DNA from 4 places in the Paraburkholderia sp. J67 genome. Region 1 is predicted to be linked to each of the others. Evidence: predicted binding sites of a transcription regulator. Region 1 holds the regulator's gene; each other region holds the start of a gene.
What was found. Region 1 encodes LexA, which represses DNA repair genes until DNA is damaged. Its sites were predicted from a motif close to ACTGTATNNNNATACAGT; they were not measured.
Positions count from the first base shown of each region.

Region 2: a site for LexA is predicted at 2,397-2,414, ahead of imuA (translesion DNA synthesis-associated protein ImuA). Genes of this name have one in related genera too.
Region 3: a site for LexA is predicted at 1,928-1,945, ahead of U5782_RS06225 (DNA topoisomerase IV subunit B). Genes of this name have one in related genera too.
Region 4: a site for LexA is predicted at 1,694-1,711, ahead of U5782_RS23220 (ATP-dependent helicase). Genes of this name have one in related genera too.

Region 1 is NZ_CAJMZK010000017.1:83,091-86,547, reverse strand. It holds gene U5782_RS26350 (DUF2939 domain-containing protein) at 1-251, opposite strand, end outside; gene U5782_RS26345 (hypothetical protein) at 389-760, opposite strand; gene lexA (transcriptional repressor LexA) at 817-1,467, opposite strand; gene U5782_RS26335 (sulfate ABC transporter substrate-binding protein) at 1,768-2,811, shown strand; gene cysT (sulfate ABC transporter permease subunit CysT) at 2,987-3,457, shown strand, end outside.
Region 2 is NZ_CAJMZK010000013.1:31,613-35,069, forward strand. It holds gene U5782_RS22695 (DNA polymerase Y family protein) at 1-1,556, opposite strand, end outside; gene imuA (translesion DNA synthesis-associated protein ImuA) at 1,477-2,301, opposite strand; tRNA gene U5782_RS22705 (tRNA-Pro) at 2,560-2,636, shown strand; gene U5782_RS22710 (hypothetical protein) at 2,817-3,389, opposite strand; gene U5782_RS22715 (hypothetical protein) at 3,386-3,457, opposite strand, start outside.
Region 3 is NZ_CAJMZK010000002.1:518,904-522,360, reverse strand. It holds gene U5782_RS06225 (DNA topoisomerase IV subunit B) at 1-1,857, opposite strand, end outside; gene U5782_RS06220 (nucleotidyltransferase family protein) at 2,226-2,516, shown strand; gene U5782_RS06215 (DUF86 domain-containing protein) at 2,513-2,863, shown strand; gene U5782_RS06210 (ATP-binding cassette domain-containing protein) at 2,901-3,457, opposite strand, start outside.
Region 4 is NZ_CAJMZK010000013.1:133,999-137,455, reverse strand. It holds gene U5782_RS23235 (MATE family efflux transporter) at 1-382, opposite strand, end outside; gene U5782_RS23230 (RNA-binding S4 domain-containing protein) at 574-795, opposite strand; gene U5782_RS23225 (hypothetical protein) at 1,099-1,548, shown strand; gene U5782_RS23220 (ATP-dependent helicase) at 1,712-3,457, shown strand, end outside.

The sequences.
Region 1 (3,457 bases):
TGCAGCATGTCGCCGACCTGCTGCTTGAGACTCACGCGCAACGCCGGGTAATCGACATACTCGTTCAATGCGACCGCATCGCGCGCATCCGCGGCCTGCTTGAGGCGGTTCAGCGCGAGATACGGCGACGCGTAGCCATAACCGAGCGCGGCCACGACGACGACCGCTGCAACGGCGATCGCGACGGGTTTCTTCCAGTTCGAGGGGCGGTGTGCAGAGGGTGAGGCGTTGGGCGTAGTCGTATCGGTCATCGGGGAGGGCGGCCCCGCGCGAGCGGGGCAGGACAAAGGTTCAATCAAGGTGTTGACCGCCTTCGCGCGAAAACGATCCCTCGATATTTCCCGAGCCCGCCCAACGCCACCCGGCTTCCCCGACCCATCTCACCTGCTTACTTCGCCAGCGCCACCGGCATGTCGCCGCTTTGCTCGGCGATGCAGCGATCGATGGCGCGGCACACCGCATCCATCGTGCCGACCATGATGAGCCGCGACGGGCCGTGATAGACGCGCACCGGCGCGCGGCGTGCCGGCTGTTCCGTATTGAGCGTGCTATTGAGCGAGACGCGCGCGAACGCGGGCTGCGCCGAGGGCAGCGGCGGCAGCTCCGGCGTAGGCGCCTCGACTGCGGTGTCCTCGAAGAGCGAGCCATTGAGTGCCGCCGCCGAGGCGCGCGCTTCGCGCACCGCGCACGATGCGATCCCACGCAGATGGCGCAGACGGCCGAATTGACGGAAGGGCAACAGGCGGGCAAGGCGTTCCATGACTCTCTCTCCAGAAGATGCGCGGACCAGGCGCTGACGCGGCGCGGTCGGAATTATCAGAATTCGGTGGGACGGATCAGACCGACTGCGATGCCTTCCAGCGCGAATTCCGCGCTGCCGGCCGCGACGAAAATATTGTCGTAGTCGGGGTTTTCGGCGATCAGCTCGATCCCGTTGGGCTGGCGCTTCAGACGCTTCACGGTGACGTCGTCGCCCAGACGCGCAACGATGATCTGGCCGTCTTTCGCTTCCGCTTTCTTCTGCACGGCGAGCAGGTCGCCGTCGAGGATGCCCGCGTCGCGCATCGACAGGCCGCGCACCTTCAGCAGGTAGTCGGGGCGGCTCGAGAAGAGCGCCGGGTCGCACGCATAGTTCTGCGAAATATGTTCCTGCGCGAGGATCGGGCTGCCCGCCGCGACGCGGCCGACGAGCGGCAGCGACAACTGCATGAGCCCGGGGTGCGGCAAGGTGAACTGATACGGCTGGTCGTCCGGGCCGGGCATCAGACGGATGCCACGCGAGGCGCCCGCAGCCAGTTCGATCACGCCCTTGCGCGCGAGGGCGCGAAGGTGTTCCTCCGCGGAGTTGGCCGAGCTGAAACCGAGTTCGGCGGCAATTTCGGCGCGCGTGGGCGGAAAGCCGGTGCGCTCGATCGCGCGGCGGACCAGATCGAAAACCTGCTGCTGTCGTGCGGTGAGTTTGGTCATGGCGACACTGTATGTTTGAACAGGTGACTGTATTTTTATACAGTACTCGCCGCTTTTCAAGTGTTACTTGAGGTTTGTCATTCCGGTGGCGCTACAGCGGCGTTTTGCGATGACCGAACGGACGAAAACATGCGTCAACAGCTGATTCCTCCGCCCTTACCACTTTTGCGTATTAAAAAATGAGAAAACATCATTTTTAATAATGTAAGCCAATCGCTAGACTGGCCTCCATCGATCGCTGCACACCACAAAACGCGCGACGAAACGCGACTACACGCACGACAACACGGAGAAAGCGGGATGAAACAAGGCACTACGGGGCGCGCATGGCTTAAGACGCTGGCGGCGAAACTGGTTATCGGCGCGGTGCCGCTCTTCGGCATGGCCGTGCTCGCACCGGCTGCCCATGCGGACACGTCGCTGCTCAACGTCTCCTACGATCCGACGCGCGAGCTGTACCAGGACGTCAACGACGCCTTTATCAAGCAGTGGAAGGCCAAGACGGGCGAAACGCTCACCATCAAGCAGTCGCATGGCGGCTCGGGCGCCCAGGCGCGCTCGGTGCTCGACGGACTGCAAGCCGACGTCGTGACGCTGGCGCTCGCCTGGGACATCGACGCGCTCGCCAACAAGGGCATCGTCGCGAAGGACTGGCAAAAGCGCCTTCCGGACAACGCCTCGCCGTACACCTCGACCATCGTGTTCCTCGTGCGCAAGGGCAACCCGAAGCACATCAAGGACTGGGACGATCTGACCAAGCCGGGCGTGTCGATCGTCACGCCGAATCCGAAGACCTCGGGCGGCGCGCGCTGGAACTACCTCGCGGCGTGGGCCTACGCGGAACACCAGCCGGGCGGCAACGACCAGAAGGCCAAGGAGTTCGTCACGAAGCTCTACAAGAACGCCGGCGTGCTCGATTCGGGCGCGCGAGGCGCGACCACGAGCTTCGTGCAGCGCGGTATCGGCGACGTGCTGATCGCCTGGGAAAACGAGGCCTTCCTGTCGCTCAAGGAATTTGGTCCGGAGAAGTTCGAGATCGTGGTGCCGTCGGTGAGCATTCTGGCCGAGCCGCCGGTTGCGGTGGTGGACAAGGTCGTCGACAAGAAGGGCACGCGCAAGGTGGCCGACGCCTATCTGCAGTTCCTCTATAGCGAGGAAGGTCAGGAGATCGCGGCGAAGAACTTCTACCGTCCGCGTTCGGACAAGGTGCCGGCGGCGCTTACGGCGAAGTTCCCGAAGCTCAAGCTCTACACGGTGGACGACACCTTCGGCGGCTGGACCAACGCACAGAAGACGCACTTTGCCGACGGTGGCGTGTTCGATTCGATCTACCAGCCGCAGTAAGCGAAGCAAGCAGCAACGGCAGCAAAAGCAGCAACGACCGGATGCCTGAAGCGTCCGGCGCAACATAAAACAAGGCGCGCCTCACGAGGCGCGCCTTTCGGCGCAGCGCAATTCGTACGATCCGCACGCGATTCGCCCACGATTCGCCCGCGCAACCCATGTGAAGAGATAGAGCATGACGACGTTCCGATTACAGAAGCCAGGCGCCTTGCCCGGGTTCGGCGTGACGCTCGGCATCACGGTGGCGTATCTGAGCCTTGTGGTGCTGATTCCGCTTGCGGCGACCTTCCTCAAGACCGCCACGCTCGACTGGGCGCAGTTCGTGCGCGCCGTGTGGTCGCCGCGCGTGATCGCGTCGTACCGCCTCACGTTCTTCTCCGCGCTCGGCGGGGCGCTGATCAACGCCGTGTTTGGCTTTCTCCTTGCGTGGGTGCTGGTGCGCTACACGTTCCCGTTCAAGCGCGTGATCGACGCGCTCGTCGATCTGCCGTTCGCGCTGCCGACTTCCGTGGCGGGCATTTCGCTCGCCGCCGTCTATGCGGGCAATGGCTGGATCGGCCAGTTCCTGGAGCCGCTCGGCCTGAAGATCGCCTTCACGCCGATCGGCGTGCTGGTGGCGCTCACCTTCATCGGCCTGCCGTTCGTC
Region 2 (3,457 bases), on a different contig from region 1:
CAGAACATGCGCCCTTGATCGTCGGCGGCGACGTAGTAGTCGCGCTCGGCGCCCTCGCCGTCCCACCAGCCCGCCTCGATGCGTTCGGTGCGCGTGAGCGTCTTGAGCGGACGTCGATAAACCGGCCGGTCGTCGCGCGTAGTCAGCTTGAGCGGCTTTTCGAGCAGCCACGCCGGACGCGGCTGCGCCGGCAGCGGCACCTCGGGCAGGTCGAAGGCGCTTTGCACCGGCGCGCCCGCCTCTCGCGCCTCTTGCGCTTCTGCCTGCCCGTGGGTCTTGCGCGGCTTGCGTGGCGCCTGGCGTCGTGTCGGCGCCCGCCAGGTGCGCGCCGACATCGCATGCTCGGGCCGATGATCGTCCTCGACAAATAACTGCAACACGTTCTGTTCGCCGATACGCGCGCCGATGCGCTCGAACAGCTGCGCAAGCGACGCATCCGAGGCCTCGGGCGACGGGAACAGCGTGTCGGTGGGCGGCGCGTACTCGCTCACCTGATCAGCCACGAGAGCCATGCCAATCACGGGCGCGGCCAGCTCGGTCTGGTTGAGCTTCTCGCGCAGCAGCCACAGCAGATGCTCGGCGTCGCGCGATGGCGCGGCCCACGACAGCCGCAGACTCGACGTGCGCGGCGCGTGGCGCGACGCCAGTTCGTGCTCCAGACGCAGCTCGAAGCCGGAGAGCGCGCCGTGCTGCGCGGCGAGCCAGCCCGCCAGCTGCATCACGAGGCGGCGCGCGGCGAACAGCAGCGCTTCGGCGCTCTCCACGCGCGCCTGCAATTCGAGCGACGCATGGAACGACGGCGGCGCGGTGAACCACGCACGCGGATCGGGGGCCTCGCCGCGCGCCTGCGCAAGCCAGGCGAGCACGCCATCGCCGAAACGCCGCACGATGCCGTCGCGTGGCAAGCGCCGCAAATCGCCGAGCGTCGCGCAACCGATCTGCGTGAGCGCATGTTCGTGCTGCACGGCGAACGGCGCGAGCGTGACCGGCAACGCATCGAGCACGCGCGCGAGCGTGCGCTCCTTGAGCACCCGGAAACGCCGCACGGCATGGGCCCCGGCGCACGCATGCGCCTGCGCGAGCGTCCATGCGCCCCACGCCGTGGGCGCGCAGGCCATGCGCGCGGCGTGAGCGCAATCGGCCACCGTGGCCTCGACCCTCGCGAGCAGCGCGCGCACGCCGCCGAACAGCCGCAGCCCGGAGCCGACTTCGAGCAGCAACGTATGGGATTGCGACGATTGCGCGAGCGAGACCTTCGGCGTGTAGGCGAGCAAGGCGAGCGCGAGTGCCTCGAATGCACGCGTCTCGCGCGCCGCATCGGGCTCGAGCAGCACGAGGCCCGGCGCCAGCGCGAGCGCATGTGCGCGCGTACTGCCGGGCTGCACGCCGAGGCGAAACGCGTCGCGATCGGCGATCAGGATGCGTGCGTGATCGGCAAGCGCATAGCAGCGCTCGGCTAGATCCTCACCTTCGCCCTCAGACGACCCGATCGACGGAAGCGGCGGCCTCACGGCCTCCAGCGGCAACAACGGCAAGGTGACGGCGATCCACAGCATGATTGACCCCGGGCCACGGCATGGTCGGCGCGGCGCCCGGCTGGGGCAGCACCGACTCCTGTAGCGGCAAAGTGACGACGAGTGGCTGGGCGGGCGGCGGCCCGCGACGCTTGAAAATATCGACGCGCACCCCCGTGAACTGCATCCATTCACGGCGATTCAGACGCGTATCCGCCTCGGGCGGCGGCACCGGCGTGCAGACCATGCGCAGCGGCGCCGGCGACGACTGACTGCGCGCCGCGGGCGGGCGCATCAGAAAGGCCAGCGCCTGCGAATCCTGCGCGGCGACCTGCAAGCGCCGCAGGGCGTCGGCGCGCGCCTTCGGCTGCCACAGCAGCACGGCGCCGATGCCGTCCTGCTTGAGCGCCTGCTCGGCGGCCCAGGGCGCCTCATCGTCATCAGCACGCACCCAGACAAGACGCTCGAGCGCGATGCCCCACGCCTTGAGCGCGCACGCATAGGGTCGCCACGGCGGCGCGACGAGCAGCACGTGCCGCCTCTCCTGAGCAGTGAGCGTGCGCAGCGCGGGCGCGACGAGCCGCATCTCGCCGATACCGCCCTGCTCGACGAGCAACTCGCTCAGACTGCCCGCGGGCCAGCCCGCGCCAGGCAGCAGCGCATCGAGCGCGGCATGGCCGCTCGGCACCGTGCGCCCGCTCGTGCAGGCGACCTGGTTGCCTTGCCAGATCCGGCTTTGCAGCCGGGGCGGCAGGTGTGTCGCCGCTAGCTGGAGTGCTGCCGCCATGATCGCGCTCTGGAAAAAGGAAATAGAACGCCCTACCCAACGCTGAACGGGGCATGACGAGGAGGTTGGGACGGTGCATCGGTGCACGCCGCCAACCTGTATATTTATACAGTATTTAGGACGGTTCCTGGAAGGAGGTTTTTGGGGGGCGGGTCTGGGGGTTTGGCGTGAGGCGGCTGTCGAGATACGGGCGTATGCAGGCCAAACGCAAACTCATTTGACGCGGCATATAAAGAGCCGCTACAATCCACGACTCTTCGGAGCGTAGCGCAGCCTGGTAGCGCATCTGATTTGGGATCAGAGGGTCGTAGGTTCGAATCCTATCGCTCCGACCAGTATCAAGCAAAAAGCCCAGCCTTAACCGGCTGGGCTTTTTGTTTTTTGCGGCTGCGTGGAGGCTATGTCGGCCAAGCTCGATCAACGCCTCCGGCCAGATTCGCAATGCGACTTCGTCGCTTCCCGCGACAGAAAATGGGCGATGCATGTTTGCATGCCGGCGATCATCGTCATATCGCTCAATTGTGTCCACCAAAGCGTCGCCGTAGCATCGCCCAGAAACCTGTAGGCTCTTGTCCGACCGTTTGCACATGCAGACCATCTAACCGAATCTGAGCCAGACCGTTGTCTCCAGTCACGCCCAACGCCAGGGCAGGAGCAAGCGCATACCATGTCGAAGCCTCGCCCCACGAAAGATAAAATGTACCGCGAACCGGTTCATAAAACTCTGTCGGCTCCCCGATACTACCGTGCCTATTCTCATCAAATTCCGCGTCAATATGAACGGTCGCCGGTATGCCTTCTTCAAAACGACGCTCTCCTCGAATCCATCGATTCGGATTGGTATAAATAGACCAATCCATAATCCGTCCCTGCGGATCAAGTGCCATCGAAAAAAAGCCGCCGGTCAGAATATAGTTTCGCTCCGTGATATTGAATTTCTGATCAAGCTGCTCACTGAGAGTCGGCACACCTGGCGGGTTCGCTGCAATGTATCTAACGTCGCACATTACAGAATTCCCCTGTCCATCCCATGTGATTTCCACGATGGACTCAATGTACTCACCAACGCGAACAGCGATTTTTTTCATTTTACAGGACCATACTTAAAATGATAAATTATATAATCACTTTCACTAACAAGAACTTCTAAAACATA
Region 3 (3,457 bases), on a different contig from region 1:
CAGGCGGCGCGTGTCGGGGTTCATCGTCGTGTCCCAGAGCTGTTCGGCGCTCATTTCGCCGAGACCCTTGAAGCGGCTGATGGACCATTGCGTCTCGCGCACGCCGTCCTTGCGCAGCTTGTCCAGGGTCGCTTCGAGCTCGCCCTCGTCCAGTGCGTAGAGCTTCTGCGCGGGCTTCTTGCCGCGCGCGGGCGCATCGACGCGGAACAGCGGCGGGCGCGCCACGCACACGTGACCACGCTCGATCAGTTGCGGGAAATGCTTGAAGAACAGCGTGAGCAGCAATACCTGGATGTGCGAACCATCGACGTCCGCGTCCGAGAGAATGCAGATCTTGCCGTAGCGCAGGTTCGAGAGATCGACGGTGTCGTCCGGGCTATGCGGATCGACGCCGATCGCCACCGAAATGTCATGCACTTCGTTGTTGGCGAAGAGGCGATCGCGCTCCGTTTCCCACGTGTTGAGCACCTTGCCGCGCAGCGGCAGGATGGCCTGATATTCCTTGTCGCGGCCCATCTTCGCGGAACCGCCCGCCGAATCGCCCTCGACGAGGAACAGTTCGTTGCGCGCGATATCGGTCGACTCGCAGTCGGTGAGCTTGCCGGGCAGCACGGCCACGCCCGAGCTCTTGCGCTTCTCGACCTTCTGGCCCGCACGCGTGCGCGCCTGCGCCTGCTTGATGACGAGATCGGCGAGCTTCTTGCCGTGCTCGACGTGCTGGTTGAGCCAAAGTTCGAGCGCCGGACGCGTGAACGACGACACCAGCTTGACGGCGTCGCGGCTGTTCAGGCGTTCCTTGATCTGCCCCTGGAATTGCGGGTCGAGCACCTTGGCGGAGAGCACGAACGAGACGCGCGCGAAGACGTCTTCGGGCAGCAGCTTCACGCCTTTCGGCTGAAGATTGTGCAATTCGACAAAGCTCTTCACCGCCTGGAACAGGCCGTCGCGCAGGCCGCTTTCGTGCGTGCCGCCCGCGGGGGTCGGAATCAGGTTGACGTAGGACTCGCGCGTGAGCGAGCCTTCCTCGCACCAGGCCACCACCCAGGCGGCGCCCTCGCCTTCGGCGAAGGTGTCGTCGTTGGTGCGGCCGTCGGCGTAGCGCTCGCCTTCGAACAGCGGGATCAGCAGATCGGCGCCGCCCATGCCTTCGAGCAGATAGCCGCGCAGGCCGTCTTCGTATTTCCAGCTCAGGCGCTCGCCGGTCTTTTCATTGACCAGTTCGACTTCGACGCCGGGCAGCAGCACGGCCTTCGAGCGCAGCAGGCGTTGCAGTTCGCCGAACGGCAGATTGGGCGAGTCGAAATACTTCGGATCGGCCCACGCGGTCACGCGCGTGCCAGTCTTCTTTTCGTCGCGCGAGGCATTGCGTACGGTCAGCGGCTTGACGACGTCGCCGTTCGAGAAACCGAGTTCAGCGACCTTGCCGTCGCGCCAGACGGTCACGTCGAGGCGCTTCGAGAGCGCATTGGTGACCGAGACGCCCACGCCGTGCAGGCCGCCCGAGAACGTATAGGCGCCGCCGGCGGCCTTGTCGAACTTGCCGCCCGCGTGCAGGCGGGTGTAAACGATTTCGACGACCGGCACCTTTTCTTCGGGATGCAGGCCGAACGGGATGCCACGGCCGTCGTCCTCGACGGAGACCGACTGGTCCGCATGCAGCGTGACGGTGATGCGCTTGCCGAAGCCGCCGAGCGCTTCGTCCGAAGCGTTGTCGATGACTTCCTGAATGATGTGCAGCGGATTCTCGGTGCGCGTGTACATGCCCGGCCGTTGCCGGACGGGCTCGAGGCCCTTGAGCACCTTGATCGACGCTTCGCTATATCCAGCGTTCGCAGCGTTTGACTTCTTCGTTGACATGGTGATCCGCAGGGAGTGGTCCGCGCGCTTGTCCACAGATGCTGTGGACATCTGCGGGGAAAACGCGTTGAGTGTTCAAAAAAACCGTGACGAAACAAAGGCGTGAGCGGGCTGCTCGCAGGGCGCGCAAAACGCGCGCAGCAGCCCGGTCGACCGTATTCGCGAGGTATTGTACTGATTTGGGACCGCGCGGCAATTTGCTTGAGGGTCGGCCGTTCGGCCAGGGGGCGGTGGGAAACGTGACTCGCGTAGAATCGGACGCGTGCGGCAAGGGGTTTCGAGCTGCGCCGCCTGCGGGTTTTTGGACCAGATTTTGCTGGACCGTTCGTTGCAAGGATTCCCGGAATCGAGAGGAGCATGGAGCCGTCATGAGACCATCCGAAGCTTTGCGCGCGCATCGCGCGGAAATCCGCGAGATCGTCGCGAGCCATCACGCGATGAATGCGCGCGTGTTCGGTTCGTCGGCGCGGGACGAGGACGACGAAGATAGCGATCTTGACCTGCTGGTCGATACCACGCCGGAAACGACGCTGTTCGATCTCGCACGAATGCAAAGACAGCTGGAAACGCTATTGGGCGTGCCGGTCGATATCGTCACGTCGGGCGGCCTGCCTGACACCCTGCGCGAGCGGATCGTTGCAGAAGCGGTGCGGATATGAAAGGCGAACTTCGCACGCCACACTTCATCGAGCACATGCTGACAGCGATTGCGCGCATTCGCGAATACACGGCACCACTTTCCGTGCAATCGTTCAAGGCAACGCCGATGGCAATCGACGCCGTTGTGCGCAATTTTGAGATCATCGGCGAAGCTTCGCGCAACATCATGCGCGTCGATCCAGACTTTGTTGCTCGCCATGGCGATATTCCCTGGCAAGACATGTACGGCATGCGCAACCAGATGTCGCACGCGTATTTCGCGGTCGATCTCGATCTTGTGTGGCAAACGATCCAGCGAGATCTTCCTGAGCTCGAACGAGCGCTGCAGCGCTCGCGCCAGCCATAAAAAAGCGGCCCTCACAGGCCGCTTCTCTCGCATCGCGTTACTTCCGCTTCGCTTCCAGCTCTTCCCACCGTTCCAGCGCCACGAGCAGTTCCTCGTCGATCTGCGCAAAGCGCTCGGTCAGTCGCGTGGCTTCCCGGCCGTCCTTCGCGAAGATCGAACCGTCCTCGATCTGCGCGCCGATGGTCTTCTGCTCCGTCTCCAGCGCCTCGATGCGCTTGGGCAGCTCGTCCAGCTCGCGCTGCTCCTTGAACGAAAGCTTGACGCCGCGCTGCGCGTTGCGCCCCGCCGCGCTGTCCTTCGACGCCGCGGCGGCCGGCGCGGCTTCCTTCGGCGCACGCGCCTCGGCGATTTCCTGCGAGCGCGCGCTCTGCGTCTGCCAGTCGGTGAAGCCACCGACATACTCGCGCCAGCGCCCGTCGCCCTCGGAAGCGATCACCGAGGTCACCACGTTGTCGAGGAACGCGCGATCGTGCGAGACCAGCAGCACGGTGCCGTCGTAATCGGCGAGCAGTTCTTCGAGCAGTTCGAGCGTCGGGATATCGAGGTCGTTGGTCGGCTCGTCGAGCACCAGCACGTTCGCGGGCCGCGCGAACA
Region 4 (3,457 bases), on a different contig from region 1:
TGGCGAACGACAGCAGGAGGAACGCGGGCACGGCCAGCAGCAGCGAGAGCGCGAAACCGGTCCAGTAGATGTGCGGCACGCGGTGCAGATCGTCGGCGCCGCGCGCCTGCGCGACGCTCACGCTCACCGAGGTCAGCACGCCTTGCAACACCGTCACCACGACGAAGAACAGATTGGCGCCCAGGCCGCCCGCTGCGAGCGCACCCGCGCCCAGCGAGCCGAGCAGGACGGTGTCGGTCACGCTCATCGCCATCTGCGAAAGCTGGGCGATGGCGAGCGGCGCGGCGAGGCGCGCGGTGTCGGCGGCGTGGCGGCGCAGCGAGGGCGGGGCGATGGCGCGGCGCGCATCGTGGGCGCGCGTGGGGGCGGTGGATCGGGTCATGAAAGCAGACGCGGCGCGAATAATCGCGCCGCGTGTCCTGTGTGTGCGTTCGTGTCGGGGCTGAAAGCTTATGGCGAGATTACCCTGCTTTCGGACAAAAAGCACTTATCTGGTGCATTTGCTTTCGGAAGCGTTTCGGTAGAGCTTCGTCCGCGCTTCGCCGCCACCGGGGCCGAACGTGCCGGCGCGGGCTAATCCGCCTCCTGGATCGCGATGCGCGTATCCCCCAGCAGTACCGATTGACCCGCGCGGATCTTGCAGGTCTTGCGCAGCTCGACTTCGCCGTCCACCTTGACGGCGCCCGAGGCGACGATCTGCTTGGCCGAGCCGCCGCTATCGGCGAGACCCGTGATCTTCAGAAGGTTGTGGAGTTCGACGTAGTCGCCGGTCAGGGTGAAAGCGAGATTGGGCATGGCGTATCGGGAATCAGGAGCGCGCCGCGCGGGCGCGCGAAGGGTGAGCATCATAAGCGATCCCACGCTGGCGAGCGGTGGATACATCTCGGGGCCAGATGTTATGAAATCGTCAGAAAGTGAAACGGTGAGTAACGCTGCGGGACTTGGCAGGCTTCCTCAGACAAAAATGGATTCACCCCAGCCGGGAACGCTGCCTCACACCAGCATCACGTGAGGCAGCGGCTTTATCGAGCAAGACCGCGCCGCATGGGCACGCCCATTGCGGACCGGTCACTGGAACTACTGCAAAGAGGATATGCCATGACCCAGATTCGCAAGCTGCTTACCGCTACTGCTATCGCCACTGCTGCCGTCTTTGCGCAGAGCGCCTTCGCCCAGACCGCGGCGCAAGCAGGTGTCGAAGCACCGTCTGCCGCACCCAGCCAGGCACCGGCTGCCAACGGCATCGCGCAACCCGCGCCCGCCCCGCAGAACCTGACCGCGCCGCAATCGAATGATCCGCTGGTGCAAAAGCGTAGTGCCAACGCGCAGGCCAACGCGGAATACCGCAGCGCCAAGAAGTCGGCCAATGCCGAGTACAGCGACGCGAAGAAGCAAGCCAAGTCGCAGTACAAGTCGCAGGTCAAGGACGCGAAGATCAACCACAAGGCCGATCGTCAGGCCAATGATTCGGAAATGAAGGATCAGATGAACGGCCAGTCGGCCCAGCAGGCGGGCGCCCAGCAACAGGGCGGTACGGCCCAGCCGTAAGGCTCGTTTTTTTCGACTGCTTGAAGCGGCGGCGCCCGGAAACGGGCGTCGCCGTTTTTACATGGGTACGATGTTCAGGGGCTGATCGCGACGTTCGCATATAAATATCGCCAGATCACGGCAAGATCGACGCTTGCCGGGGTGAGGTGTATGGATATACAGTATGCGTCGCCGCGTCTCGTATAAGACGCGCTTCCATCTCTTGTCATCTGCTGCCGTGTCCACCGTCTCTCTCGCCGATTCCTCCCGCGCCGAAACGGGGTTGCCCGACGTGGCAGCCTACCTCGCGAAGCTTAACGACGCCCAGCGCGCCGCAGTCGAGCACGGCGGCCCGCAGGCCTTCGCGCCGGGTGCCGTACTGCCCGAGCCGCTGCTCGTGATCGCCGGGGCGGGGTCAGGCAAGACGAATACGCTGGCGCATCGCGTCGCGCATCTGGTCGTCAATGGCGCCGATCCACATCGCATCTTGCTGCTAACGTTCTCGCGCCGTGCGGCGCAGGAGATGACCCGGCGCGTCTCGCGCATCGCAGCGGGCGTGTCGGGCGCTGCCGCCACGCTCTCGCAAGGGCTCACCTGGGCAGGCACGTTTCACGGCGTTGGCGCGCGGTTGTTGCGCGAATACGCGGAGCAAATCGGCCTTTCGCCAGCGTTCACGATCAACGACCGCGAAGATTCCGCCGATCTCATGAACTTGGTGCGTCATGAGTTAGGATTGTCGGCGAAAGAGAAGCGATTTCCCGCTAAATCGACGTGTCTGGCGATCTACTCGCGCGTCGTCAACACCGGCGACTCGCTCGCGAACGTGCTTGCGCGCTCGTTCTCCTGGTGTCTCGAATGGGAGCCGCAACTGCGTGCCTTGTTCGCGGCGTATACCGAGGCCAAGCAGAAGCAGAACGTCCTCGATTACGACGATCTGTTGCTATATTGGGCGCATATGGCGGCAGAACCGGCTATCGCCGCCGATCTCGCCGCACGCTTCGATCACATTCTGGTGGACGAGTATCAGGACACCAACCGCCTGCAAGCGTCGATCCTGCTCGCGCTCAAGCCCGATGGCCGCGGCCTCACCGTGGTCGGCGACGATGCCCAGTCGATCTACGCGTTTCGTGGCGCAACGGTGCGCAACATCCTCGATTTCCCCGCGCATTTCGATCCGCCCGCGCGACAGGTGACGCTCGAACGCAACTACCGCTCGACCGAACCGATCCTCGCCGCGTCGAACGCGGTGATGGATGCCGCCACCGAGCGCTACACCAAGAACCTCTGGACCGACCGCGCCTCGCAGCAGCGTCCGCGTCTCGTTACCGTCGCCGATGAAGCTACCCAGGCGCGCTACGTGGTCGAGCAGATTCTCGAAGCGCGCGAGGGCGGCATGAGGCTCAAGCAGCAGGCCGTGCTGTTTCGCGCCGCGCACCACAGTGCGACGCTCGAAATCGAACTCGCGCGTCGCAACATCCCGTTCGTGAAGTTCGGCGGGCTGCGTTTTCTGGACGCCGCGCACGTCAAGGACGTGCTGGCGGTGCTGCGCTGGGCGGAGAATCCGCTCGACCGCGTGGCGGGCTTTCGCGTGACGCAACTGATGCCCGGCGTCGGGCCGGCCACGGCCGCGCGGCTGCTCGATCAGGTTGCAGCGTGCACGGGGGCTTACCGCGCCGCCCAGGCGCTCGCCGCCTTCGCGCCGCCGCCGCGCGCGGCCGAGGACTGGCCTGCGTTCACTTCGCTCATCGACACGCTCGGCGCGCGCGCCACGCCCTGGCCTGGCGAATTCGAGCGGGTGCGGCGCTGGTACGAGCCGCATCTGAAGCGCAATCACGAAGACGCTCAGGTGCGTCTGGCCGATCTTCTGCAGATGGAGAGCATCGCGAGCACCTATGCTTCGCGCGAGCGCTTCCTGACCGAACTCACACTC